One region of the Aliiroseovarius sp. S253 genome, then DNA from elsewhere that is predicted to be linked to it. Evidence: riboswitches for the same ligand, from Rfam matches in the RefSeq annotation. Region 1 holds a riboswitch; the other holds the start of a gene.
The links. Region 1 has a riboswitch for cobalamin ahead of ACP15F_RS12500 (DUF4198 domain-containing protein). Riboswitches for the same ligand answer to the same signal wherever they lie in the genome.

Region 1 (12,165 bases):
AGCTCCGTGGGCAATGGCGCAGGTGGTGTTCATGTATGACACCGCGGATATTGCCGAGCCACTTCCGTCCGCTGCCGCGATCCTTGAATGGGCCAAAACCCATCCCGGCCGCTTCACCTATCCCCAGCCGCCTGACTTCCTGGGCACGACCTTCCTGAAGCAAATGCTGGTCGAGCTGCTGGACGATCCCTCGGTTCTGGCCGCGCCTGTGTCTGACAAAAACTACGCCGACGTGACCGCTCCACTGTGGGATTATCTGGAAGAGCTGACCCCCGCCCTGTGGCGCGAGGGCCGCACCTATCCGCCCAACGGCACCCGCCAGATCCAGCTGATCAATGACGGCGAGCTAGACATGGCTGTCTCGTTCAGCCCCAGCGCGGCCTCGACCGCGATTGCCAATTACGAGCTGCCCGACACAGTGCGCACCTTCGTTCTGGACAAAGGCACCATCGGCAACGCGTCCTTCGTGGCGATCCCCTATAACTCGGGATCGAAAGCGGGCGCGATGGTGCTGGCTGACTTCCTGATGTCGCCCGAGGCGCAGGCCAACGCCCAAGACCCGAACGTGCTGGGCTATGGCACCGTTCTGAACATGGCCGCCCTGTCTGACGAAGACCGCGCCCGTTTTGACGCGCTGGATCTGGGTATCGCCACACTGACCCCGGCCCAGCTTGGCCGCGTGCAGGACGAACCCCACCCCAGCTGGATGACCCGCATCGCGGAAGACTGGCAGACACGCTACGGCGTTCAGTAAAACATCTGATTGCCCCGCGTCCTGCACGCGGGGCACTATCTCACCATGACCCGCTTCCCCCGCCTTCCCCTGTTTCCTTTGCTGACGGTCCTGTTCCTGCTCGGGCCGCTAGTGGCGGGGTTGTGGGGTACGCTTCTGCCCGCCTTTGGGCACTTCCCGGTGGGCGGGCAACATGGGCCATCGCTCGACCCGTTTCGCGCGCTTCTGGACTGGCCCGGACTGCCCGATGCGTCCCGGCTGTCACTGGTCACGGGCATTGTCTCGGCCCTGCTGTCGCTGGCGATTACGACTTTGATCCTTGCGGGCTGGACAGGAACCCGTGGGTTTCGGGTGCTCGAGCGCCTTTTGTCACCCTTCCTGTCTGTTCCCCATGCCGCCGCCGCCTTCGGGCTGGCCTTTCTGATCGCCCCATCAGGCTGGATCGCACGACTGTTCTCCCCGTGGCTAACCGGGTGGGACCGACCGCCCGACCTTTTGATCCTGAACGACCCGTGGGGGCTGTCGCTTATCGCTGGCATGGTGGTGAAAGAGGTTCCGTTCCTGCTGCTCATGTCCATCGCCGCACTTGGCCAAATCGACGGTCGCCGCCGCATGGCGTTAAGCCAAAGCATGGGATACGGCCGCATAAAGGCGTGGATGATCGCCATCTTCCCAGCGCTTTACGCCCGCATCCGACTGCCTGTCCTTGTGGTCCTGACATGGGCCATGTCCGTGGTGGATGTGGCAGTGATCCTTGGCCCATCAACTCCGCCCACCCTGTCGGTGCAAATCGTACGCTGGATGTCCGACCCGGATATCGGCTTCCGCCTGCTCGCCGCCGCCGCCGCACTATGGCAGCTGGCACTGGTCGTCGCGGGCGTCGGCCTGTGGTTTCTGGGCGAACACCTGATTGCCCGTCTAGCCCGTCGTCACGTAGAAACCGGGCAACGCGGGCGCAGCGACGCTACCCTCCGCGTCGCAGGCTTCGCCCTAGGTACTACCGTCTCGCTGTCTCTGCTTCTGGGCTTCCTTGGCCTGATCATCTGGTCCTTCGCCGGGTTCTGGAGCTTCCCTGACCTGCTGCCCGACCAGTTCACCCTGCGCAGCTGGATGCGCCACCGAACGGGCAGTCTGGATGCGCTGGGAGAGACCGCGCTGATCGCCGGGGTCTCGGTCTCGATCGGGATGATCCTGACCATTGGCTGTCTGGAGACCGAGGAAAGATACGGCCTGCGCATGACTCAGCGCGGGATGTGGCTGATCTATTTGCCGCTGATCCTGCCGCAAACCGCCTTCCTACCGGGGTTGCAAACGCTGCTGCTGAACCTTGGGCTTGGAATGGGACGCGTGCCGGTCATTTTGGTGCATCTGGTCTTCGTCTTGCCCTATCTGCGCCTGTCGCTGGAAGGCCCATGGAGGGCGTGGGACAACCGGCAAGCCACAGTCGCCAAGGCGATGGGGGCCTCGCCAAACCAGATCCTGTGGCGCGTGCGTCTGCCCATGCTGCTGGCTCCGCTTTTAACCGCAACCGCCGTCGGCGTTGCCGTGTCGGTCGGACAATACCTGCCCACGCTTCTGGCAGGCGGAGGTCGGGTCGAGACCTTGACGACCGAGGCCGTCGCCTTGGCATCCGGCGGGGATCGTCGCGCCATTGGTGTCTTCGGCCTGATGCAAACTGCCGCCGCGATGCTGCCCTTCGCGCTGGCCTTGGCGCTGCCAGCTTTGGTATGGCGCAACCGAAAGGGGCTTTTGAATGGGTAATGGATTGCATCTGGATCAGGTCCGCATCCTGAAAGACGGCGCCAAGCTGATCGAGATCGACACGCATGTCGCGCCCGGATCGGTGCTGACGCTCATGGGGCCTAGCGGCGTTGGGAAATCCACGCTGCTATCCGCGATCATTGGCACCCTGCCCCCGGCGTTCGCACTGCACGGCCATGTCCGTTTGGAAGGCCGCGACCTGCTGCCCTTGCCGCCCGAGGATCGCTGCGTCGGGATCCTTTTCCAAGACGCGCTTCTGTTCCCGCATCTCAGCGTCGGGGCCAATCTGGCCTTTGGGCTGGCCCAAGGCGGCCCGCGGGCCGAACGTCGCGCGCAGATTGACTCTGCTTTGGCAGAAGTGGGACTGGAGGGCTTCGCTGACCGAGACCCCGAAACCCTGTCGGGTGGGCAGCGGGCACGGGTGGCGTTGATGCGGATGCTTCTGTCAGAACCAAAGGCGCTGTTGCTGGACGAGCCCTTTTCCGGCCTTGATGCCGCCCTGCGCCAACAGGTGCGCGCGCTGGTGTTTGACCACGCCAAAGCCCGAGCTTTGCCGGTTCTGATGGTCACCCATGATCAGGAAGACGCGGATGCAGCTGGGGGCGAGTTGGTGAGGCTCGGCTAAATCCTAACCAGCTTCCGGTTTTCCAGACGATAGCCATCGGGCGCAATCTCGGCCCGGAAATCAGGGGCATGGCTGACCAGCAAGATCGCTTGATCCAGCCCTTTCAGGATCTCGGTCAGGCGGGCGTAGTTGTCCGGGTCCAGCGCGTTGGTGGGTTCGTCCAAGATCAGCACTTCGGGTTCCATTGCCAACACGGTGGCCAGTGTCACCAGACGCTTTTCGCCGCCCGACAGCTTGTGCGTAATTCGGTCGCGCAGATGCATTAGGCTAAGGCGGGTCAGCACCTGATCAACAATCGCCAATGCCTCGTCCTTGGACTTGCCTAAGTTCAGGGGGCCAAAGGCTACATCCTCGGCCACGGTGGGGCAGAACAGCTGATCATCCGCGTCCTGAAAGACAAACCCGATGCGGCGGCGGACTTCGTGGAAATCGGCTTCCTCGGTGCGGGGTTTGCCAAAGGCGCTGATGGTTCCGGCACTAGGCGGCATGAGCCCCATGATAAGCTTCAGAAGCGTCGACTTACCCGCACCATTCGGCCCGACAATCGACAGACGCTCGCCCGGATCCATCCGCATGGACGCCCCGTCCAGCACCGGTTCAAGCCCCGGATAGGCGAAATGGATGTCATTGAGTTCAAGCAGCGGCATATGCGACCTCGGCCCAGATCAGGGCAGCCAGAGCAAGCAGCATCGCGCCTGCAAACATTACATCGGTACGGGTCAGGCGGAACTCTTCCAGCAAAACGATCCGACCAGAAAAGCCACGGCATTTCATCGCCGCCAGAATACGTTCGGACCGTTCAATCGCGCGCACCAGCATCATGCCCACCAAATAGCCATAGCTGCGATAAGTGTGCCAGTTGGTGCCGGGGCGAAACCCGCGCAGTTTCATCGAGGTGCGCAACCGCATGTATTCTTCACGCAGCACGTCGATATAGCGGATCGTGAACATCATCAGATGGACCAGCCGCTCGGGCGTTTTTAGTGCAAAGAGCGCGTGACCCATCGTGACCGGCTCCATCGAGCCGACCAGCGTCATCACCGCCAGAATGACCGCGTTGGCGGTCAGCGCGATCTCGGTCGCGCGCCAGAGACCTTCCCATGTGGCGTCAAACCCGAACACCGAAAACATCGGCGTGCCGGGCATGGTGAAGGGCAGCAGGATCAAGGTGAAGATGATGAACCCATCCATCATCGCCATGCGTTTCAATGTCTTCTGAAACGGCAGGCCTGAAATGGCCAAGAGCCACATCGACAGGATCAGTGCTCCGGATAGAACCCGCAGGTCATCCAGCGCGACTACGGTGATCGCATAAATCACGGTCATCACGATGCGCATACGCGGGTCAAGCGACGACACGGCCGCCCGAAGTGCGCCAAAACCGGTAAGCGGCTTGTCTTCCCCTGTCAGGACATAGGTCACTTGCCGCCCTCCATCTTGCGGCGAGCGGCGATATAGAAGCCCAGACCGAAAAGGCCGACGATATAGCCAATCCCGCCCAAAACGGTCTGCAGATCGTTCTTGTTCTTATAGGCGCTGATTTCCTGCCGCAGGGGGCGCAACTCGGTGCGGATCATCGTGGCAAGCTCGGCGCGTGCTTGATCGGATAATCCGGCGGGAACCAATTCCGAGGTGGAAGGCGCTCCATTCAGAACCGACGCGGCGGCGCTGGTCTCAGCGGCCTCTTGCCCCATCAGTTGGGCGACCTCGGCGGCGGGCATGATGACCTCGGCCACGTGGCCTGCGCCCAGATCGCCTCGGAAGATATGGGCGACGGGTTGCGTGGGTGTATAGAGGAAGAAACCGTCCGCGTCGGTCACGGTCTCGCCCAGTTTTTTACCTGCCTCGTCAAAGACCTCGATTGTCAGGTCGGTGGCCATAGCGCCGTTAGAAAACCCAATCTCGCCTTCGATGTCGGACCCAGACGGGAAGACAGACGAAATGACGTTGTGGGCCAGAGCCGGAACGGGAGCTGCCAAGACTAGGATCAGCGCAAGTGATCGGATCATGCCCATCCCCCTTTCGAGCCCGTAAACAGCTCGGGCTTCACGCGGCGGGCCAGGAAGATAGCCGCGCCGGACAGAAGCGCTTCGATGATGATGACTGGAATATGCGCGACGAAAACCAGTTTGGCGGCAGGGATGAATTCGTCCCCTGACAGCGCCAGAGAAAACGCCACAGCCAAAGTTGTGACTGCGATGGCGAAACCGCCGCCAATTCCGCCCCAAATCGCGCCCTGCATAGGTGTGCCACGGGCAACGAGGCGACCAAAGATCAGACCGGCCAGCACGGCGGGCCCGGCGATATTGATCGCATTCACACCCAACACGGTCAGACCGCCGAAGCCAAAGAACACCGCCTGCAACAGCAGACCGACGAACAGCGCCGGGAATGCGGCCCAGCCCAGCACCAGCCCGGCCAATCCGTTCAGGATCAGGTGGACCGAGCTTGGGCCGATGGGCACATGGATCAGAGAGGCGACGAAGAAGCTTGCGGACAGCACACCCGCTGCCGGAATACGCTCAAGCGGCAGCTTTTTCAGACCCATCGCGATACCGCCCACAGCCAAGACCGCACCGCTGATCAGCACGGGGTTTGACAAGGCTCCATCTACAATGTGCATCGCGCGTTCCTTACTTCAGCTCTGTGGCGTGGACCCACAGAACCGCGTCTTGGCTAAGCTCTTTGCCGTCGTGTTCGGTGATTGGTCCCGACCCCAAGGCCGCGAAGCCCCAGTTGCCCGCTTTTGGAATGCCAAAGGTGAAGACGCCATTTGCGTCGGTCAGAGCTACAATGGTCCCGCCCGGCATCGCGCCGACCGAGCTATCAGTTGTGGAGAACGCGGCCAAATCCGGCTCGGCGGCCATATATTCGATCTCGATTTCAGCACCCGGAACCGGCTTACCTTCGGACAGAACCACGCCCGAGAAGGTCGAGCCGACCACGACGTTATAGGGCTTGTTCAGCGGCAGGATTTCAGTCGGCAGGCCAACGGGCTGATCCCAATCGGTGGGCAGCGTGTTGCGGTTTAGAACCGACTTGGTGATCTGCTGAATGTAGATGTCTTCGCTTTGCTCGTAATACGGGGCAGGCACTGTCACGACCACATAGTCGCCCGAGCGCTTGACCGGTACGGAGGCGGTGAAAGCGGCAGCTTCATTATGCTTGCCCTTGAAAGCGGCCGGGGCCACGCGATCCATCAGGTCGGTCTTCTTGCCGTTGTGGACCATGAAGAATTCCTGCGGAGCAGCCATATCCATGGCGTGCCCGTTCTCCATCGGGTGCCAGAAGATCAAGCCCATCGGCACATCGCCGGGCTTCTCAATCAACACGTCATCAGTGTGCTGAAGAAGAAAATGCGCCTGTGCGGCAACGGGTATTAATGTGGCCAGTGCAGCGGCCAGAACTGTTTTTCTCATGTCGTCCTCATTCGACGTCACAGGTATTACCTGCAATCAAATGAACGAACGGGGTTTTGGCACGGGAGGGTCTTTGGACCGCCGGGCCAGACGCTCACCCCGGCGTCCGGTGGAAATGGGCAGATGCCCAGCGTCCGGCAGGTCTCCTGACTTGCGGGTCTTTGCTTGGCTGGCCTTCCCGGGACGGACCCAGTGGCATGTTCAGCTTCGCTCGCCGCTCACAGTTGCGGGGGCAGTCTCGGTTTTGGCGCCTGTTGGCTACACCTCACCGGGTTCCCTATTACTTCCGCGGTGCTTCTGCACACGCGAAACCGATCGCTGGTTCTGAATGTCAGAACAGGCGGGGACGAGTCAAGCGAAAGCGCGGGGGGCGATGGGTCGCATACGCGGCGGGAAAAGTCGCAAAAACTTCAAGAGGTTGTTTTGAAAGAGAATTAGCTTCCGCGATATGTCGAGTAGCCATAAGGCGACAGCAAAAGCGGCACGTGATAGTGTGCCTGCTCGGCCATGCCAAAGCGGATTGGAACCACATCAAGGAAAAGCGGGCTTGCGCCGTCCTGACCGGTCGCACGCAGATAATCGCCCGCATGGAAGACCAGCTCATAGGTCCCGACCTCGAACTCGTCTGCGGGCAGAATTTGTTCGTCTGTCCGCCCATCGTCATTGGTTGCAAGGCTTCTCATCAGCGCCCGTACGTCACCCTCGATCCGGAACAGATCAATGCGTAGGCCTTGCGCAGGGCAGCCGCGTGCCGTGTCCAGAACATGGGTGGTCAGATATCCGGTCATAGTATGTCCTCTCGTTGGCCCCACTATTGGGGGATCCGCGTCCCGGTGCAATCCTATTTGACCTGACCCGTGTTCCTTGGAAGGGTGGGACGGAACCAAACACGAGAGAACCCATGCCCGACAGATACACCCGCGACATGCGCGGCCACGGCCCAACACCGCCCAACCCGAACTGGCCGAATGATGCCAAGATCGCGGTGCAGTTCGTTCTGAACTATGAAGAAGGCGGCGAGAACTGCGTGCTGCACGGCGATGCGGCGTCCGAAGCGTTCCTGTCCGACATACCGGGTGCCGCCCAATGGTCTGGCCAGCGCCACTGGAACATGGAAAGCATCTATGAATACGGCGCGCGGGCGGGGTTCTGGCGACTGCATCGTTTGTTCACGGGTGCGGGTATTCCGCTGACAATCTATGGCGTCGCAACGGCCCTTGCCCGCAGCCCTGAACAGGTTTCTGCAATGAAGGATGCAGGGTGGGAGATCGCGAGCCACGGCTTGAAATGGGTCGAGCACAAGGACATGCCCGAGGACGACGAGCGCGCCGCAATCGACGAAGCCGTCCGCCTGCACACCGAAGTTGTCGGCACCCCTCCGCGCGGATGGTACACGGGGCGGTGTTCGGAAAACACTGTGCGGCTGGTCGCCGAGCATGGTGGGTTCGACTATGTCTCGGACACCTATGACGATGATCTGCCCTATTGGGCCGAGATCGGCGATCGGGATCAGCTGATCATCCCCTACACGCTGGAAGCCAATGACATGCGCTTTGCCACCGCGCCGGGTTGGGTGACGGGCAACGATTTTGGAGACTATCTGATCGACGCCTTCGACACGCTCTATGCCGAAGGGCAAGCCGGGGATCGCCCTGCGATGATGTCGGTCGGGCTGCACTGTCGGCTGATCGGGCGCCCCGGAAAGATCGCGGGTCTGCGCCGGTTCATCGACCACATTCAACGGCATGACGACGTCTGGTGTCCTCGCCGGATCGAGATTGCAGATCACTGGGCCACCCATCACCCGCATACGCGGTTCGAGCGCCCCAGCCAGATGTCACGCGACCGTTTCGTCGCGCTTTACGGTGGGATTTTCGAACACTCAGCCTGGGTTGCCGAACGTGCCTTCGAATTGGAGCTTGGCCCCGCCCATGACAGTGCTGCGGGTCTGCACAACGCGCTATGCCGCGCCTTCCGATCGGCAAGCGCTGATGAACGGTTGGCTGTCCTGACCGCACACCCGGATCTGGCGGGCAAACTGGCGGCCGCAGGCCGATTGACCGCAGAAAGCACCTCTGAACAGGCAAGCGCCGGGCTGGACATGTTGACAGACCAAGAGCACGAGGCATTCACGCATCTGAACACTGAATATGTGGCCAAACACGGCTTTCCCTTCATCATCGCGGTACGGGATCACGACAAGGCATCGATCCTTGCGGCCTTCAAACGGCGCGTCAGGAATGACCGCGTCACCGAGTTTGCCGAGGCCTGCCGTCAGGTTGAACGCATTGCAGAATTCCGCCTGATGGACCTGTTGCCATGACCATGATCGCCGCTCAGCCGCTGACGGCCGAAGCGTTCGCACCGTTTGGCGATGTGTTGGAACTGACTGACCGCGACAGCCTGACCATTAACGCAGGCATGTGCCAGCGCCATCACGATCTGGCGCAGCTGGACTTTGGCGAAGGCCGCGCAGGGATCAGTCTGTTTGATGGCAAGGCGCGGCATTTTCCCTACACGCTGGATTTGGTGGAACGACACCCGTTGGGGTCACAGGCCTTTATCCCGATGAATGGCGTGCCCCTTTTGGTGACTGTCTGCCCGGATGAAGACGGCATCCCGGGCACCCCACAAGCCTTCATCATGCGCGCGGATCAGGCAATCAACCTGCACAAAGGCACATGGCACGGGGTTCTCGCCCCCATTGACGCGCAGGGACTTTATGCGGTTGTTGATCGGATTGGGGATGGCACCAACTTGGAAGAGTTCAGCTTTGCTGAGCCTATTCTGGTCCACCCACCAAAGGGGTGATCAATAGAACTGAATGTCGTCTACAAGGCTCATCTTGTTGGAAACATCTTCGATGATCAGCTTGTCGCCATTGCCAAAGTCGATGTGAACATCGCCGTCCACGACGGTCGCTTTCGTCTTCAGCATCCTCCACACTGAGATGTTCCCGACAAGATCATCATCAACATAGATTTTATCTTTTTGACCCGCTCGGAAATCAGAAATCACGTCTTGCCCGTCGTTATAATAAAAGCGGTCCTGACCTGTCCCTCCGAACAGGAAATCATCGCCATCATGGCCCAACAGATGGTCCTTGCCACCGCCGCCTTTTAGGACGTCATTGCCATCGCCTCCGACCAAGCGATCGTTCCCGAACCGGCCAATCAAAAGATCATCGCCCTCACGACCGTACAGTTTGTTGGCTGAATTTGTTCCACGCAGAATGTCGGCGCCAAAACCACCGTGGGCGCCTTCAACACTCGAGAAGCTGTCGCCCGATGCCGCACCCAGTGCATCATTGGTAAGAAGATCGATTTCGACGCTTGCAACCTCAGTCGAATACAAGATGAAGTCGAATCCGGTGCCGCCGATCAGAGTGTCACCACCGGCCCCGCCCATCAATCGATCGTTTCCAGACCCACCAACCAAACGGTCTGCAGCTCCGCCACCATTCAATTGATCGTTGCCAGCGCCACCGCGCAAAGTGTTGGCGACGCCATTACCAATAAGGGTGTCATCATCGGAACCTCCGATAACTCCTTCGATATTGGCATAGGAATCACCGCCAGCCACACCGCCGGACCAATTGGTTTCTAAGTCGACATAGATGAAGGTTCTTTTGTTCGAATAGTCCACAAAGTCGAACCCTGTGCCGCCATCCAGATGATTGGTCCCCGAACCACCGTACAGATAGTCATTGCCACCAAATCCGAAAAGATCGTCATCGCCACTGTTGCCATACAGTTTGTTCGCTTGGTCATTACCATACAGGAAGTCGTCACCCCCACCACCTTTGGCATTTTCAATGACCGTGCCCAGCGCAATCACCAGATTGCCTTTATCGCCGAGCACATCCGAGATGCTTCCTTGGCGCAGGTCAATCCGCTGGTTGGCCTGTATGCCAGCAAAATTGAACGTATCTACTCCGCCTGTGTCAAACACTGTCATGGCAGCGCCCGGCCAGCCTTTGCCAAGGCTAACAAACTTGTTGTATGCACCCTTGGCATTCGAGCCGACACCCCAGATCGTGTTCCCCCCGTTGGACGAACTTGGCGTACCATACAGGCTTTGAATGGCATAAAAATCCGCCACCATCGGCCCCAGTAGATAGGCATAGGTCGCATCTATGTTCGTGTTCTCGGTCTGCGAGAAATACGACATGACGGACATTTGCCAACTGTCATTGGCATAGTGCGCATCGCCCGGGAAGCCTCCGCTGCCGTTGTAATTTCCGGCATGCCCCAGCCCAAGTGCGTGGCCGATTTCATGTACATATGTCTGGAAGGAATAGCTGTGTAGGTCGTACTCATCGCCCTTGTACCAGCTGGTGCTTACATTCACGGTGGATTTCAGGATCTCATTGCCCGAGGTCACGGACCAGTTATAGGCACCGCTATCGTCGTCCTCGAATACGATGTCTGCATTTGACGGAGAGCTTTTCACAAACTTGATCCCGGTCGCCAAGCTCCAAACTTGCAGCGCTTTTTCGACGAACCAAACCCCAGCGGCCTCAAGCCCTTTGACCGAATAGGTAAGAGTACCGCCAGACGACACGTCGAACTTTCGCCATGAACGTCCGGTCGCGTTCCAATAACCATTGACCAAGTAATCTGCGACCTGGGGGATCGTGTACGTCGGCAACGCTGCAGACGTCGCCCCAGCTACGCCGGTCCCTGCGTGCGTCCCGTGATGATCTACATTGTCAATGGACATGCTGGCCTCCCAACCAATTTGTCCACAACAAAGCAAAGCAGCGCGTTCATCGCAAGGTTGATATCGCATTTAGGCGGTTTTGTGCGGGCAGTGCGACACACAGCCCGCACACTAGCACTATGTCGCGCGGTGACGATCCACCATGCGCTGAACCATCGGCGCAAAGTGCCAATAGTCCGGCGTTTCCATCCCGGCGCGCTTGCCTGCTTCGTCCAGATAACGCACCGCGATGATCTGTTTCAGGTTGGGGTTCTTTTCGAAAACGGCCACTTCATCCGCGCTCATGGGCCCGCCCTGCAATTCCAGCGTATGCACTGATGCCGCACTTAGCCGATCGTAATAGGACGGCTTTGTCGCGCAAAGATAGCGTTTCGCCGCCACGTGAAACCGCACGCAATCGGTGATGACGCTTGGGAAGAACTGCTCCAGCACCTCGGCGCCCGCATCTTCGTGATGGCGGTCTTCGGTGTCATCGGGGTGATAGGTGCCGAACTCGGATGTGAAGTGGCCGATGTCGTGCAGAAGGGCACCGACAATGATTTCTTCGCTTTGGCCGTTCTGCTCGGCGATGGTGGCCCCTTGCAGCATATGTTCGGCCATCGTGACGTCTTCACCCAGATACTCCTCACCGCCACGGCGGTCGAAGATCCCGCCAATGAAGTCGACGATGTTTTCCGCAGTGAGGGTTTCGATATTCGGCTTCATTCCGCAGCCTCCTGACGACGCGACCGCGACAGGGCAGCAAAGGTCGAGCGCAGCCCGTCTTTGTCCGAGTAACATCCCTGAAGCCAGCGTGTGCCTTCACCGGAATAGCCTTTACGCGCATGCAAAACGCGGGTGTTGTCGACGACGAAGCCTTCGCCGGGCTCAAGGCGGAAGGTGACCTCCATCGCGGGGTCGTCAAT
Region 2 (12,165 bases), 110 kb from region 1:
GAAACTTCACCACCTCGTTGATGTCGACATAGTCGTACCGGATCGCGATGTTGATCTCGTCCAGCAGCACCATCTTGTTCGACGGGTCGCGGATCAGCTCTTTCGACTTCTCCCATGCGGCCTGCGCCATCTCGATATCGCGGGTGCGGTCTTGGGTCTCCCACGTGAAGCCTTCACCCATCGTGTAGAATTCGCAGGTATCGCTGAACTTGGCATTGATCAGATCACGCTCGCCGCAATCCATACCGCCCTTGATGAACTGCACCACGGCGCATTTCATGTCAGCAGCAATGCAGCGGAAGATCATCCCGAACGCGGCCGAGCTTTTGCCCTTGCCCTTGCCCGTATGCACGATGATCAGACCCTTCTTGTCGGTCTTTGTCGCCATGATTTTATCACGGGCGGCTTTCTTCTTTGCCATCTTTGTGGCGTGGCGATCGGGATCTACGGTCATTCTGGCCTCACTTCTGAATGTCAGACCAGTGTGAGAGTACATGGCCCCGGATGCAAGTGCGGGCGTCCCGAAAATCGGAACGCCCGCTTATTTTGGCCACCGTGAGTGGTATATTACTCGGCTGGTACGGCCGAGCTGAGTACGCGGCCAAAATGCTGTTTGTTCAAGCGAACAACCAGAGCAATCATGGCCATTTGGAACGCAATCGCAATGGCGGAAATCACCCAGTACATGACCGAGAATTTGTCGATCACACCAGCTTTGACTAGGCCCGAGTTCAGGAAGAAGTGCAGCAGAACCGACAGGGCAACACCCGGGCAGACCAGCGCATAGGAACCGGGCGATGTCTCGTTCCCGAAGACAAAGCTTTTCCAGTAGCCAACGCGCGACAGCACAACCAGACCCAACAGACCGAACAGCACTTGGATGGCGATCAGGCGAGCAAGGAACATCATGGTTTCGGCACCCGAACCGTGCACATCAAATGTGGCATGCAGGCCGTGGTCTTGGCGCAGGAACATGATGCCCAGAATGGTCATCAGCGGGATGACGATCATCAGGGTCGGGGCAGCTTCCTTAGCGGTGCCGTGGTGCAGCATCGAGTTGAAGGCGGTGAACAGGGCCAGCGCGGCATAGACGATGGACGCGGTGCCAAAGAAGGTCGAGCCGACCAGCGACACACCCACAACGATGGTGTTGGTGCTCATCGCAGCAGGGGCAGCAAAACCTACGGCGGTCATGGCCAAGGCAAAGGCGGGCAGCATCTGGGCGAAGCTGTTGTGCGCGGTTACGTCGAAGACACCGCCTTTGGACAACACGCGGCCAAGGAAATCACCGATATAGCTCAGCGCCAGAATGCCGATGGCAAGGAAGGCCGCCATGGCGAAGGGAAACAGGTATTCCACGATCGACCACAGGCCGGGTACGAAGACCAGACCGGCCACGAACATGCCGTTCACGCTCATCGCCAGCGCCAGCGGCATGGCAAGGATGGTCGTTTCAGCGTTCGAGTTCTTCAGGGCCGTATAGGCTTCAGTTTTACGGAAGGCCGAGAAGCTTTTCAGGTTCCAGATCAGGTATTTCAAGTTCAGGAAAACCATAGCGGCGATGCCAGCCCATGCCACGGCAATAGCGATTTTGATGCCCATGGAGCCCGTGGTGAAAGCGGCCATGATGTCTTCAAAGACCGGCACCGGCTGGCCCGGGTGCTTCACCCAGAACATCAGGTACATGAAGAAGGTGACCGACAGGCCACCGGCCCCGACCGAAGCGAGGAAGTAGAGTGGCGAATATTTATCCGCGGGACGAGAGGTTTGCATCGGATTTCTCCATTCATATTCGTTTTCTTGAATATCTTATAATTGCAAATGCAACAGTTGGCAAGCCGTCAGGCTGCACATGTTGTCGCGGGACGAAACCGCACGAATTTACGGATTGTTAACCAAGGCAGCGCAAAGTGTGGGGGAAGGAGACACCAACCATGCGCCTCGCCCATTCCTTTGTTTTACTGGGCCTTTCAGCCCTCGCCGCCTGTGACAGCCCAAGCCCGCAATTCATGCATCGCGACACCGCCACCACGCGGATCGAGGTCGAGGGCTCTACCTTTTCCGTGCATCAGCGCGAAAGCTGGGTCGAGGTTTATCGAATAGGATTCGAGGCCCTGCCCCGCGTTCCAGTGATTCTGGCACGCGCGAAGATCGCAATTGAACAGGCCACGGGCTGTAAGGTGGTCAAAGGGTCGCTCAGCGGCGATCAGGCCATTCAGAGGGCCGAGATTGACTGCGATACGCGCTAGTGGTGGTGCCCTTCAAACCGCAGATGGATCACCGGATCTGATCCAGCATAGCCCGCGCAGAATTCGACCGCGGCGTCCACAGCCCGCGTTCAATCGCTTCGCGCAGACGTTCGGCGATCTCTTTCAGCGCCGGGTCGTTGTGTTCCTCGATAAACTCGCGGGTGTCGTCATCCTCGATGAAGGCACTGTAAACCAGATCGAAGTGATGGCTACGCACGGCACCCGTCGTGGCCGCGAAGGCGAACATATAGTCGACCGTCGCCGCAATCTCGAACGCGCCTTTGTAGCCGTGACGCTTCACCCCATCGATCCATTTCGGGTTCACAACACGGGATCGCACCACGCGGCCAATTTCGTCTTCCAGCGTCCGGATGACAGGGCGTTCCGGGCGTGAGTGGTCGTTGTGATAGATCGGGCGATCCCGCCCCTGAAGTGTCGACACAGCAGCAGCCGCGCCACCTTCGAACTGGTAGTAATCGTCGCTGTCCAGAAGATCGTGTTCGCGGTTGTCTTGGTTTTGGACGATAGCTTCGACCTGCCCCAAACGGGTCTCGAAACCTTCGCGGTCGCGGGTGCCTTCGCTGCCCGCACCATAGGCATAGCCGCCCCATTCCAGATAGGCCTCGGCCAGATCCGCTTTGTCGGCCCAAAGCCGTTCGTCGATCATTGCCTGAAGTCCGGCGCCATAAGCGCCGGGTTTCGATCCATAAACCCGCGACGCACCCTCGCCCGAACGCACGCGAGCGGCGGCAGGGTTCACGTCGTCGGGTTCGTCCAATGCCTGCACGGCCCGCGCGGCGCTGTCGACCAAGGCAATCAACTGCGGGAAGGCGTCGCGGAAGAACCCGGACACGCGCAGGGTTACGTCTACGCGCGGGCGACCCAAGGCGGACGAAGGGATCACTTCAAACCCAGTCACGCGGCGGTTGGCGCTGTCCCATTTGGGCTTCACGCCCATCAGCGCAAGCGCTTGCGCGATGTCATCACCGCCGGTGCGCATATTGGCGGTGCCCCATGCGGTCACCAGCATAGAGCGCGGCCAGTCGCCGTGGGTCTGTAGGTGCTTGTCGATCAGCAGACTTGCCGACTTCCAGCCCAGCGCCCAAGCGGTCGGGGTCGGCACCGCACGACTGTCAACCGAGAAGAAGTTGCGTCCGGTCGGCAACACGTCCAAACGTCCGCGGGTCGGCGCGCCAGACGGCGCAGGGGCGACGAACTGCCCAGCAAGGGCGGTGAGGAGCCCCTTCCCCTCGTCCGGCCCACAGGCCTGCACTGAGGGCAGAACCTGCGCGTGATAAGCGTCCAGAACGGGCCGTGTTTCGCTGAATTGCTCGGGCACTTCGCCCCACTGAACCGCCATCTGCGCCAGCAACTCCAACCGCTCCACAGTATCGCCATTGCTGCGCCAGTTTCCTGCCTCGACGGCTTCAAGAAACTTGTGACGTGGGCCTTCATAGGTTTCGGCCATATCACAATCGAGCGGGTCAATATCTACGCCGCAATCCAACGCCAACGCGCGGATCAGCGAGGCATCGCCGTCCTGCCCTTGCCCACGTGGCACACGGACAAGCGCAATCCCAAGGTCGCGTTCAAGATCGCCCTCTGGGGACTGCCCGAACACGTGCAGCCCGTCTCGGATCTGCGCTTCTTTCAACTCGCACAGATAGGCGTCGAGCTTGGCCAGATCGCTATCCTCATCCTCGCCGGACATGCCGACATCGGCGTCCAGCCCGGTGGCTTGGGTCAGAGTCAGGATCTCGCGGCGCAGATGGTTGATCCGGCGGGGATCGACGCCAGCCGCTTCATAGTATTCATCCACCAACGCTTCCAGATCGCGCAGCGGCCCATAGGTCTCGGCCCGCGTTAGGGGTGGCGTCAGATGGTCGATGATCACCGCTTGCGCGCGACGCTTGGCTTGCGTGCCTTCGCCCGGATCGTTCACGATGAACGGATAGACGTGGGGCATCGGGCCCATCACGGCCTCAGGCCAGCAGGTCTCGGACAGAGCGACCGCCTTGCCCGGCAACCATTCAAGGTTTCCGTGCTTGCCCATATGCACCAGCGCGTGCGCGCCGAACGTGTGACGCAGCCAGAAATAAAAGGCGAGATAGTTGTGCGGCGGCACAAGGTCGGGCGAGTGATATGTGTCGGTCGGGTCGATGTTATAGCCACGCGCGGGTTGCACGCCGACGACGACGTTTCCGAACTCCAGAACCGACAATGCAAATGAACCGCAATCAACGTCACCCGGCGTGAAGAATGGGTCTTGTTCCGGCTTGCCCCAGCGGCTCTCAATCGCCTCACGCATCTCCCACGGCAATTGGCCATAGTTGATCTGGTATTCGGACATTGGCATGGTGACACCGCCGGCGCGCGCGGCGCGGTCGGTCAGCCAATTGGTCGGCCCTGCCATGACGGCTTGCATCAGCGCATCGCTATCCGCAGGCGCATCTGTGACCCTATATCCCTGATCCGCCAGCAGCCCTAGCGCGTGCACCACGGCAGCAGGTGTATCCAGTCCGACGCCATTGGCCAGTCGTCCATCCTTGTTGGGATAGTTCGCCATGATCAGCGCGACTTTACGTTTACCTGCCTCGGCCCGACGCAGCCGCGCCCAGTTGGCAGCAAGCTCGGCCACGAACTGCACCCGGTCGCCCAGCGCCTTGTAGGTCGCAATGGGGCATTCGGTGGCTTCATCAAAGAACGCCTCACCTTTGAAACTGATCGCGCGGGACAGGATACGGCCGTCCACTTCGGGCAGGGCCACATTCATCGCGATGTCACGGGCGGACAGGCCGGTCAGCCCCTCAGCCCAGGCTTCTTCACTGGAGCCTGCCAGCACCACTTGGAACACGGGGGCCGCATTGCACCACGGGGCTTCGAACGGGTTCTGACTGGGGGCGTCGCCCTGATGCGGCGAGCCGACGGCGAAGGAGGTACAGTTCAGGATCACGTCTGGCGCGGCCTCGGTGAACAAGCTTTCCAGCGTCGCGACAGATACGGGATCTTTCAAAGACGCCACGAAAACCGGTAGAGGGTTCAGACCCCGCCGTAGAAGCGACTTCACCAGCCGGTTGATCGGGTTCAGCCCCGCGCCCTGCACCAGCGCACGATAGAAGACGAGGGGCACGACGGGGGCACCCTCAGTCCACATCTCTTGCGCAGCAGACAGATCAGCCACGCCAGCGCCCGGCCAATAGACACCCGCACGCAACAAGGGGCGCGCGGCTTCAGGCTTGTCTCCGCCCTCCATCATCGCCTTGGCGTAGTTCAGGAACCCCACCGAGTTCTCTGGTCCACCCTCGACCAGATAGGCCCAAAGCGCATCGTAATCTTCATCCGACACGGTCGACAGCGCGCGCAGTTCCGCGTCGGGCTTGTCGTCGCCCGGCAACAGCGCCAAAGGCACGCCAGCGTCGCGAAGATGGGCGGCATATTGCTCGGCCCCGTATTTCCAGTACCCGATGCCGCCAAGCACGCGCGCCACAACCAGACGGGATTTCGTCGCGCAATTGTCGATATGCAAATCGACCGACATTGGGTGCGCCAGATGCATCATATTGGCCAGCCGCAACCCGGGCGCATCGTCCATCTCGGCCCGCGCTTGGGCAAGGCCCGCAAGTTCCGTGTCTGCGGCCGAAATGAACACCAGATCCGAGGGCGTCTGCCCCAGATCCACCGGTTCTTTCCCGTCATCAATGCTGCCCGGAGTGGCTGCCAGAAGATGCATGTCGCGTCCCTTGCGTTAAGATGTTATGGACCGGCCAAACATGACCCGATCAAGGTGAACCCTATGGATTATAAAGCTGCTGGCGCGCCGAAACCGGCAAAAGGCAACCCCCGCCACTCCGAACACAATGCCCGCGGAACCGAGAAGAACCCGCTTAATCGCAAAGACGACAAAGCGGCACTATTAGCCCGCATGAAAGCGGCTGCCGAAAAGGGCAAAAAGGCGTAAGGCGCGCTCACAGCGCTTTCTCCATGAAAATCGAGCTATCCGCCTTTTCATAGGGCGGGAAGGCGTCGCACAAGGCAAATCCGGCGCGCTGATACAGCCGATGTGCGGCGTGCAGTGCATCACCGGTTTCCAGTTTCATATGTGGAAATCCCCTGGCCCGTGCTTCTTTCTCGAGCTGCGCAAGCAACGCTTCGCCCACACCTTTGCCGCGCGCATCTGGCGAAACGAACATCGACTTCACCTCGGAAAAACTGCCCTTATCGGCCAGCGCTGCGGTGCCCAGCACCATGTCGCCGTCGCGCGCCACAAAGAACGAGATCTCGGGCACGCACAGGTCGTCGATATCCAGAAAAAAGTTGTCCTCGGACGGAAACAGGCTCTCCATCAGGGCATGGCTTTGCCTAAGCAGCGCCGTGGCCTGAGGATCACGCGGATCGCCGGGGACAACGTCGATCGTCATGCGGTCAGCGCCTGTTCGATGGCTGCGCGATCCAACCCGGATTGGCCAATGACCACCAGACGCGTTTCGCGGGTCTGGGAGCCGAAGGGCTGGTCGAAATAGGTGTCCACACGGGGACCGACAGCCTGCAGCGTCAAGCGCATCGGTTTGCCTTCTACGGCAGCGAACCCTTTTAGGCGCAGAATGTTGTTGGCGCGGATCACGTCGGCGACTTTCTCGGCAAAGATTTTAGGGTCGGCGACCTCGCCCAGCGTGACCACGAAGCTTTCAAACGCATCATGATCGTGATCGTGGTGGTGGTGGTGGTCATCATCGTGATCATGGTGGTGATGGTCGTCGTCATGGTCGTGATGGTAATCATCGTGGTGATGATGCCCCTTCTCATGCAGCGACAGACGGGCGTCCATGTCATCTTCGGCGCCCATGCCCTGACCCAACAGAACTTCGACGGGCAGCGCGCCCATGGTCGAGCGGACCACCTGCACGCCATCGCGGCTTTCACCTGTCAACCGCGAGACCAACTGATCCGCTTCGCCGTCCGCCAGCAGGTCCGACTTGTTGACGACGATCATGTCGGCACAGGTTACCTGATCCTTGAACAGCTCTGACAGAGGTGTTTCGTGATCGAGGTTCTCGTCCAGTTTGCGCTGCGCTTCCACGGCATCCAGATTGGAGGCGAACTGACCGTCAAACACGGCCTTCCCGTCAACGACAGTCACTACGCCATCCACGGTCACGCGGGTCGAGATCTCGGGCCATTGGAACGCGCGGACCAAGGGCTGCGGCAGAGCCAGCCCCGAGGTTTCAATCACAATGTGATCCGGTGGGGTGTCGCGGTCCAGCAGTTTCTCAAGCGTCGGGATGAAGTCCTCGGCCACGGTGCAGCAGATGCAACCGTTCGACAGCTCCATGATGTCATCTTCGGTGCAGGTCTCGTCCCCGCAACCTTTCAGGATGTCGCCATCCACACCCAGATCGCCAAATTCGTTGATGATCAGCGCGATGCGCTTACCTTTGGCATTGTCCAGCATGTGGCGGATCAGGGTCGTCTTACCCGCGCCCAGAAAACCGGTGACCACGGTGGCAGGAATCTTAGCTTGCATCTTATCCTCCTTCGCCCGTCTCCCCGACGGGTGGGTTGCATGTGCGCATGGCAGGTCTCCTGGCTTTGCGGGTCGAAGCGCGCCGCCGCCTTCCCGACCCTTTGGGCCAGTGGCGCTGGCGGGCGCTCTCCGCTTACAGTCGCGGGGGCGGCTGCACCATCAGACCCCGGATTGGGTCGTCCCCGGTGCATTCCCTTTTGTCCCATTGGGAACCATGCGGAACTTCTTTGCCGTGCAAGGGGGCAAAGGGTCAAGATCGAAACCGACGTCGCAGGCGGGATTGGCGGCAAGCCGAACGCGCCTCGGCGGTGACAAATGCAATATCTTGTGGATAACTCGCCCATTTCGACCACATATCGGTCCTCGCCGTTGACTCCTGCACATTCCCTTCGAACAATCATCCAACAGTAAGAATCAATTATGAGGCAGACCGCTTGCGGTTTTCAAAACTCCGTCTGAATGGCTTTAAAAGCTTTGTAGACCCGACCGATCTGGTGATCGCGGACGGGCTGACGGGTGTTGTGGGTCCGAATGGCTGCGGCAAATCCAACCTTCTGGAAGCGCTCCGCTGGGTCATGGGCGAGAACCGCCCGACCGCCATGCGCGGCGGCGGGATGGAGGATGTGATCTTCGCCGGTGCCGCGTCGCGCCCTGCACGTAACTTTGCCGAGGTCTCGCTGCTGCTCGACAACAGCGAACGGCTGGCCCCTTCCGGATTCAATGAAAGCGACAATCTGGAAATCGTGCGCCGGATCACCCGCGATGCGGGCTCTGCCTATAAGGTGAACACCAAAGATGTGCGCGCACGTGACGTGAGCATGCTGTTCGCCGATGCCTCGACCGGCGCGCATTCGCCTGCGCTGGTGCGGCAGGGGCAAATTTCCGAGCTGATCAACGCCAAGCCCAAGGCGCGCCGGCGCATTCTGGAAGAGGCCGCCGGGATCTCGGGTCTGTATCAGCGTCGTCACGAGGCAGAGTTGAAGCTGAAAGGCACCGAGACCAATCTGGCGCGTGTTGAAGATGTGATCGAACAGCTGGCCTCGCAACTGGGGCAACTGGCGCGGCAAGCGCGGCAGGCTGCGCGCTATCGCACCATTGGCGACGATTTGCGTCTTGCTGAAGGGCTGCTGCTTTATCGCCGTTGGCGAGAGGCCGATGTCGCGCGCGCCGAAGCTCAGGCACAACTCACGGAACGGGTAAAGGCTGCCGCCTCTGCCGAAGGTGCCTCGCGACAGGCGACCAAAGCCCGTCAGGACGCCGAAGACCGCCTGCCGCCCCTGCGCGAAGAAGAAGCTGTCGCAGCCGCTATTTTGCAGCGTCTTCAGGTACAGCGCGACCAGTTGTCGGATCAGGAAAGCCAAGCCCGCGAACGGATCGAAACACTGACCAGCCGTATCGCGCAACTGACCCGCGACATCGACCGTGAAAGCGGGCTGAACAAAGATGCGGGCGAGACGATCGAAAGGCTGGAATGGGAGCAAGCGCAGATCGCCAAGGCGTCCGAAGGCCATGACGATGCGCTTGAGGCATCCAATGCCGATGCTCGCGACAGCGCTGCGATCCTGCAGGAACGTGAAGGCGATCTGACCCAACTGACGGAAGACGTCGCGCGGCTGGCCGCGCGCCACCAATCCGCCCACCGTCTGCTGGATGACAGCCGTAAAACGCTTGAGAAAAGCGAAGGCGAAGCCACGCGGGCGCGGTCTGCGATGGACGACTCCAAAGGGGCCGTGGACAAAGCCGCTGCGGATTTCGAAACGGCCGGTGTGGCGCAAACGGCTGCGGCCAAGGCTTCGGAAGAAGCTGAAGCGGCGCTTGTTGCCGCCGATGAAGCCCGTTCCGAGGCCCAATCACGTGAAGCCGACGCCCGGGCCGCTCGATCATCTGCTGAAGGTGAAGTGAACGCCCTACACGCCGAGGTTCAGGCGCTGTCACGTCTGGTCGAGCGCGATGCGTCTGAAGGATCGCAGGTGCTGGATACTCTGCGCGTGAAATCGGGGTACGAGAAAGCCCTAGGCGCAGCGCTGGCCGACGATTTGCGCGCGCCAGAGATTGATGGCGAGGCACCCTCGGGCTGGGCACTTTTGCCGGGATACTCACAAGCGCAATCCCTTCCTGACGGCGTGAATGCCCTGTCCAACTATGTCACTGTGCCCGAAGTTCTGGCACGCCGGATGAGCCAGATCGGCCTTGTATCGACCGACGATGCCGCCCGTCTTCAAGCGGATCTAAAACCGGGCCAACGACTGGTGTCGATGGAAGGGGATCTGTGGCGTTGGGACGGCTTCCGGGCTGGTGCAGAAGATCAGCCCTCGACCGCGGCGCTGCGGCTTGAACAGCTCAACCGCCTGCAGGAACTCAAACAAGATCTGGAAGAGGCCACTGCCCGCGCAGATGGCGCCCGCGCCGCCCATGACGTGCTAAAAACCCGGCTGGTAGAAACCACCGAAGCTGACAAACGTGCCCGCGACGCCCGCCGTGATGCCGACCGCGCCGTGACCGAAGCCAACCGCGCCCTATCGCGTGCCGAAGCGGATCGCAATATCGCGGAAGGCAAGCTGGAAAACCTTGGGCTGGCGCTGAAACGCCACGAGGAAGAAGCCATGGGCGCGCGCCAGCGTCTGGCGGAAGCTGAAAAAGGCGTCGCCGATTTGGGCGATCTAGATGCTGCCCGCACGCAAGTGGAAGAGGTCAAGATGGCCGTGGAAGCCGCGCGGATGACCATGATGTCCAAACGTTCGGCCCATGATGAATTGCGCCGCGAGGGCGAGGCGCGGACACGTCGCAGTCAGGAAATCACCAAGGAAATCTCGGGCTGGAAGCACCGTCTGGAGACCGCAGGCAAACGGATCGCCGAGCTGGATGAGCGCAAGACCGAGAACGAGGCCGAGTTGAAAGATGCTCAGGCCGCACCGGATGAGCTGGCCGCAAAGCGCGACGAGCTGGCCGACGCGATTGACGAAGCGGAAACGCGGCGCAAAGCGGCGGGCGACAAGCTGGCCGAGGGCGAGACCGCCGAGCGCGAGGCCGCCAATGCCGAACGCGACGCGGAACGCGCCGCCGGCGAAGCCCGCGAGGCCCGCGCCCGTGCCGAAGCGCGCGCAGATGCCGCCCGCGAGACCGTGACACTTGCCGCCGAGCGCATTCAGGAAGAAATGGAGATCACGCCAGACGCCCTTCTGGAAACGCTAGGCGCCGATCCCGACAAGATGCCGTCGTCCGAGCAGATCGAGCATGACGTGAACCGCCTGAAACGCCAGCGGGACTCGCTGGGCGCGGTCAACCTGCGCGCCGAGGAAGACGCCAAGGAAGTTCAGGAAGAGCATGACAACCTGCTCTCTGAGAAGATTGATCTGGAAGAGGCGATCAAGAAGCTTCGCTCGGGCATTTCCAGCCTGAATAAAGAAGGGCGCGAACGCCTTTTGACTGCGTTCGAACAGGTGAATGCAAGCTTCGGCACTCTGTTCCAGCACCTGTTTGGCGGCGGTGAAGCCAAGCTAGTTCTGGTCGAAAGCGACGATCCGCTGGATGCGGGGCTTGAGATCATGTGCCAACCGCCGGGCAAGAAACTGTCGACACTCAGCCTGTTGTCCGGGGGCGAACAGACCCTAACAGCGCTGGCCCTGATCTTTGCCGTCTTCCTAGCCAACCCCGCCCCCATTTGTGTGCTGGACGAGGTCGACGCGCCATTGGATGACGCCAACGTCACGCGCTTCTGTGACCTGCTGGACGAGATGACCCGCCGCACCAACACGCGCTTCCTGATTATCACGCACCACGCGGTGACCATGGCACGGATGGATCGGTTGTTTGGTGTGACGATGGCGGAACAGGGTGTCAGCCAGTTGGTCAGCGTAGATCTGAAAAAGGCCGAACAAATGGTCGCGTGACCGGGTAACGCTCTTGCCCCATCCCGGTCCTCCCCCTAGGCTTGCCCAAAGTACGATTTGGAGAAGCTTATGAAATCCATTCTTTTTTCCGGCGCGATGGCTTTGTCCCTGATGGCTGGACACGCTGCAAGTGCCCAACAGGTCAAAGCGTCCGAGCCTGAAAGCGTTCTGGCCTATTTCGAAGAACTTGGCGCCCCTGCAAAACTGGTCGAAGACAGCGTTGGCGATCCGTCCGTCGAGGTGCAGTACTACGGTACTAACATGGTCGTTTTCTTCTATGGCTGCCGCGATAACACGAACTGCAATTCACTTCAGTTTTTCGCGGCCTATACCAAGGAAAGCGAGATTTCTCTGGAGGGCCTGAACGGCTGGAACGCCGATCAGCGCTATGGCCGGGCCTATCGCGCGGAAGACGGGCGCAAGATGTTGGAATATGATATCTATACCGGTCAGGACGGTGTCAGCATGACCGACTTTGACGAGATCTTCGACATCTGGACCGAGG

Region 2: another riboswitch for cobalamin. It lies ahead of cobW (cobalamin biosynthesis protein CobW); the one in region 1 lies ahead of ACP15F_RS12500 (DUF4198 domain-containing protein).

What each region holds. Positions count from the first base shown of each region.
Region 1 is NZ_JBNAFW010000002.1:203,040-215,204, forward strand. Features, by position in the region: gene ACP15F_RS12465 (ABC transporter substrate-binding protein) at 1-754, shown strand, start outside; gene ACP15F_RS12470 (ABC transporter permease) at 800-2,494, shown strand; gene ACP15F_RS12475 (ATP-binding cassette domain-containing protein) at 2,487-3,119, shown strand; gene ACP15F_RS12480 (energy-coupling factor ABC transporter ATP-binding protein) at 3,116-3,766, opposite strand; gene cbiQ (cobalt ECF transporter T component CbiQ) at 3,753-4,541, opposite strand; gene ACP15F_RS12490 (cobalt ABC transporter permease) at 4,538-5,128, opposite strand; gene cbiM (cobalt transporter CbiM) at 5,125-5,742, opposite strand; gene ACP15F_RS12500 (DUF4198 domain-containing protein) at 5,753-6,538, opposite strand; cobalamin riboswitch at 6,658-6,869, opposite strand; gene uraH (hydroxyisourate hydrolase) at 6,973-7,326, opposite strand; gene puuE (allantoinase PuuE) at 7,440-8,861, shown strand; gene ACP15F_RS12515 (ureidoglycolate lyase) at 8,858-9,349, shown strand; gene ACP15F_RS12520 (M10 family metallopeptidase) at 9,350-11,260, opposite strand; gene tmpB ((R)-1-hydroxy-2-trimethylaminoethylphosphonate oxygenase) at 11,378-11,965, opposite strand; gene tmpA (2-trimethylaminoethylphosphonate dioxygenase) at 11,962-12,165, opposite strand, start outside.
Region 2 is NZ_JBNAFW010000002.1:92,732-104,896, forward strand. Features, by position in the region: gene cobO (cob(I)yrinic acid a,c-diamide adenosyltransferase) at 1-454, opposite strand, end outside; gene ACP15F_RS11965 (TsoY family (seleno)protein) at 568-1,773, opposite strand; gene ACP15F_RS11970 (hypothetical protein) at 1,935-2,249, shown strand; gene cobN (cobaltochelatase subunit CobN) at 2,278-5,979, opposite strand; gene ACP15F_RS11980 (hypothetical protein) at 6,043-6,207, shown strand; gene ACP15F_RS11985 (GNAT family N-acetyltransferase) at 6,215-6,667, opposite strand; gene cobW (cobalamin biosynthesis protein CobW) at 6,664-7,770, opposite strand; cobalamin riboswitch at 7,803-8,002, opposite strand; gene smc (chromosome segregation protein SMC) at 8,205-11,660, shown strand; gene ACP15F_RS12000 (YbjN domain-containing protein) at 11,730-12,165, shown strand, end outside.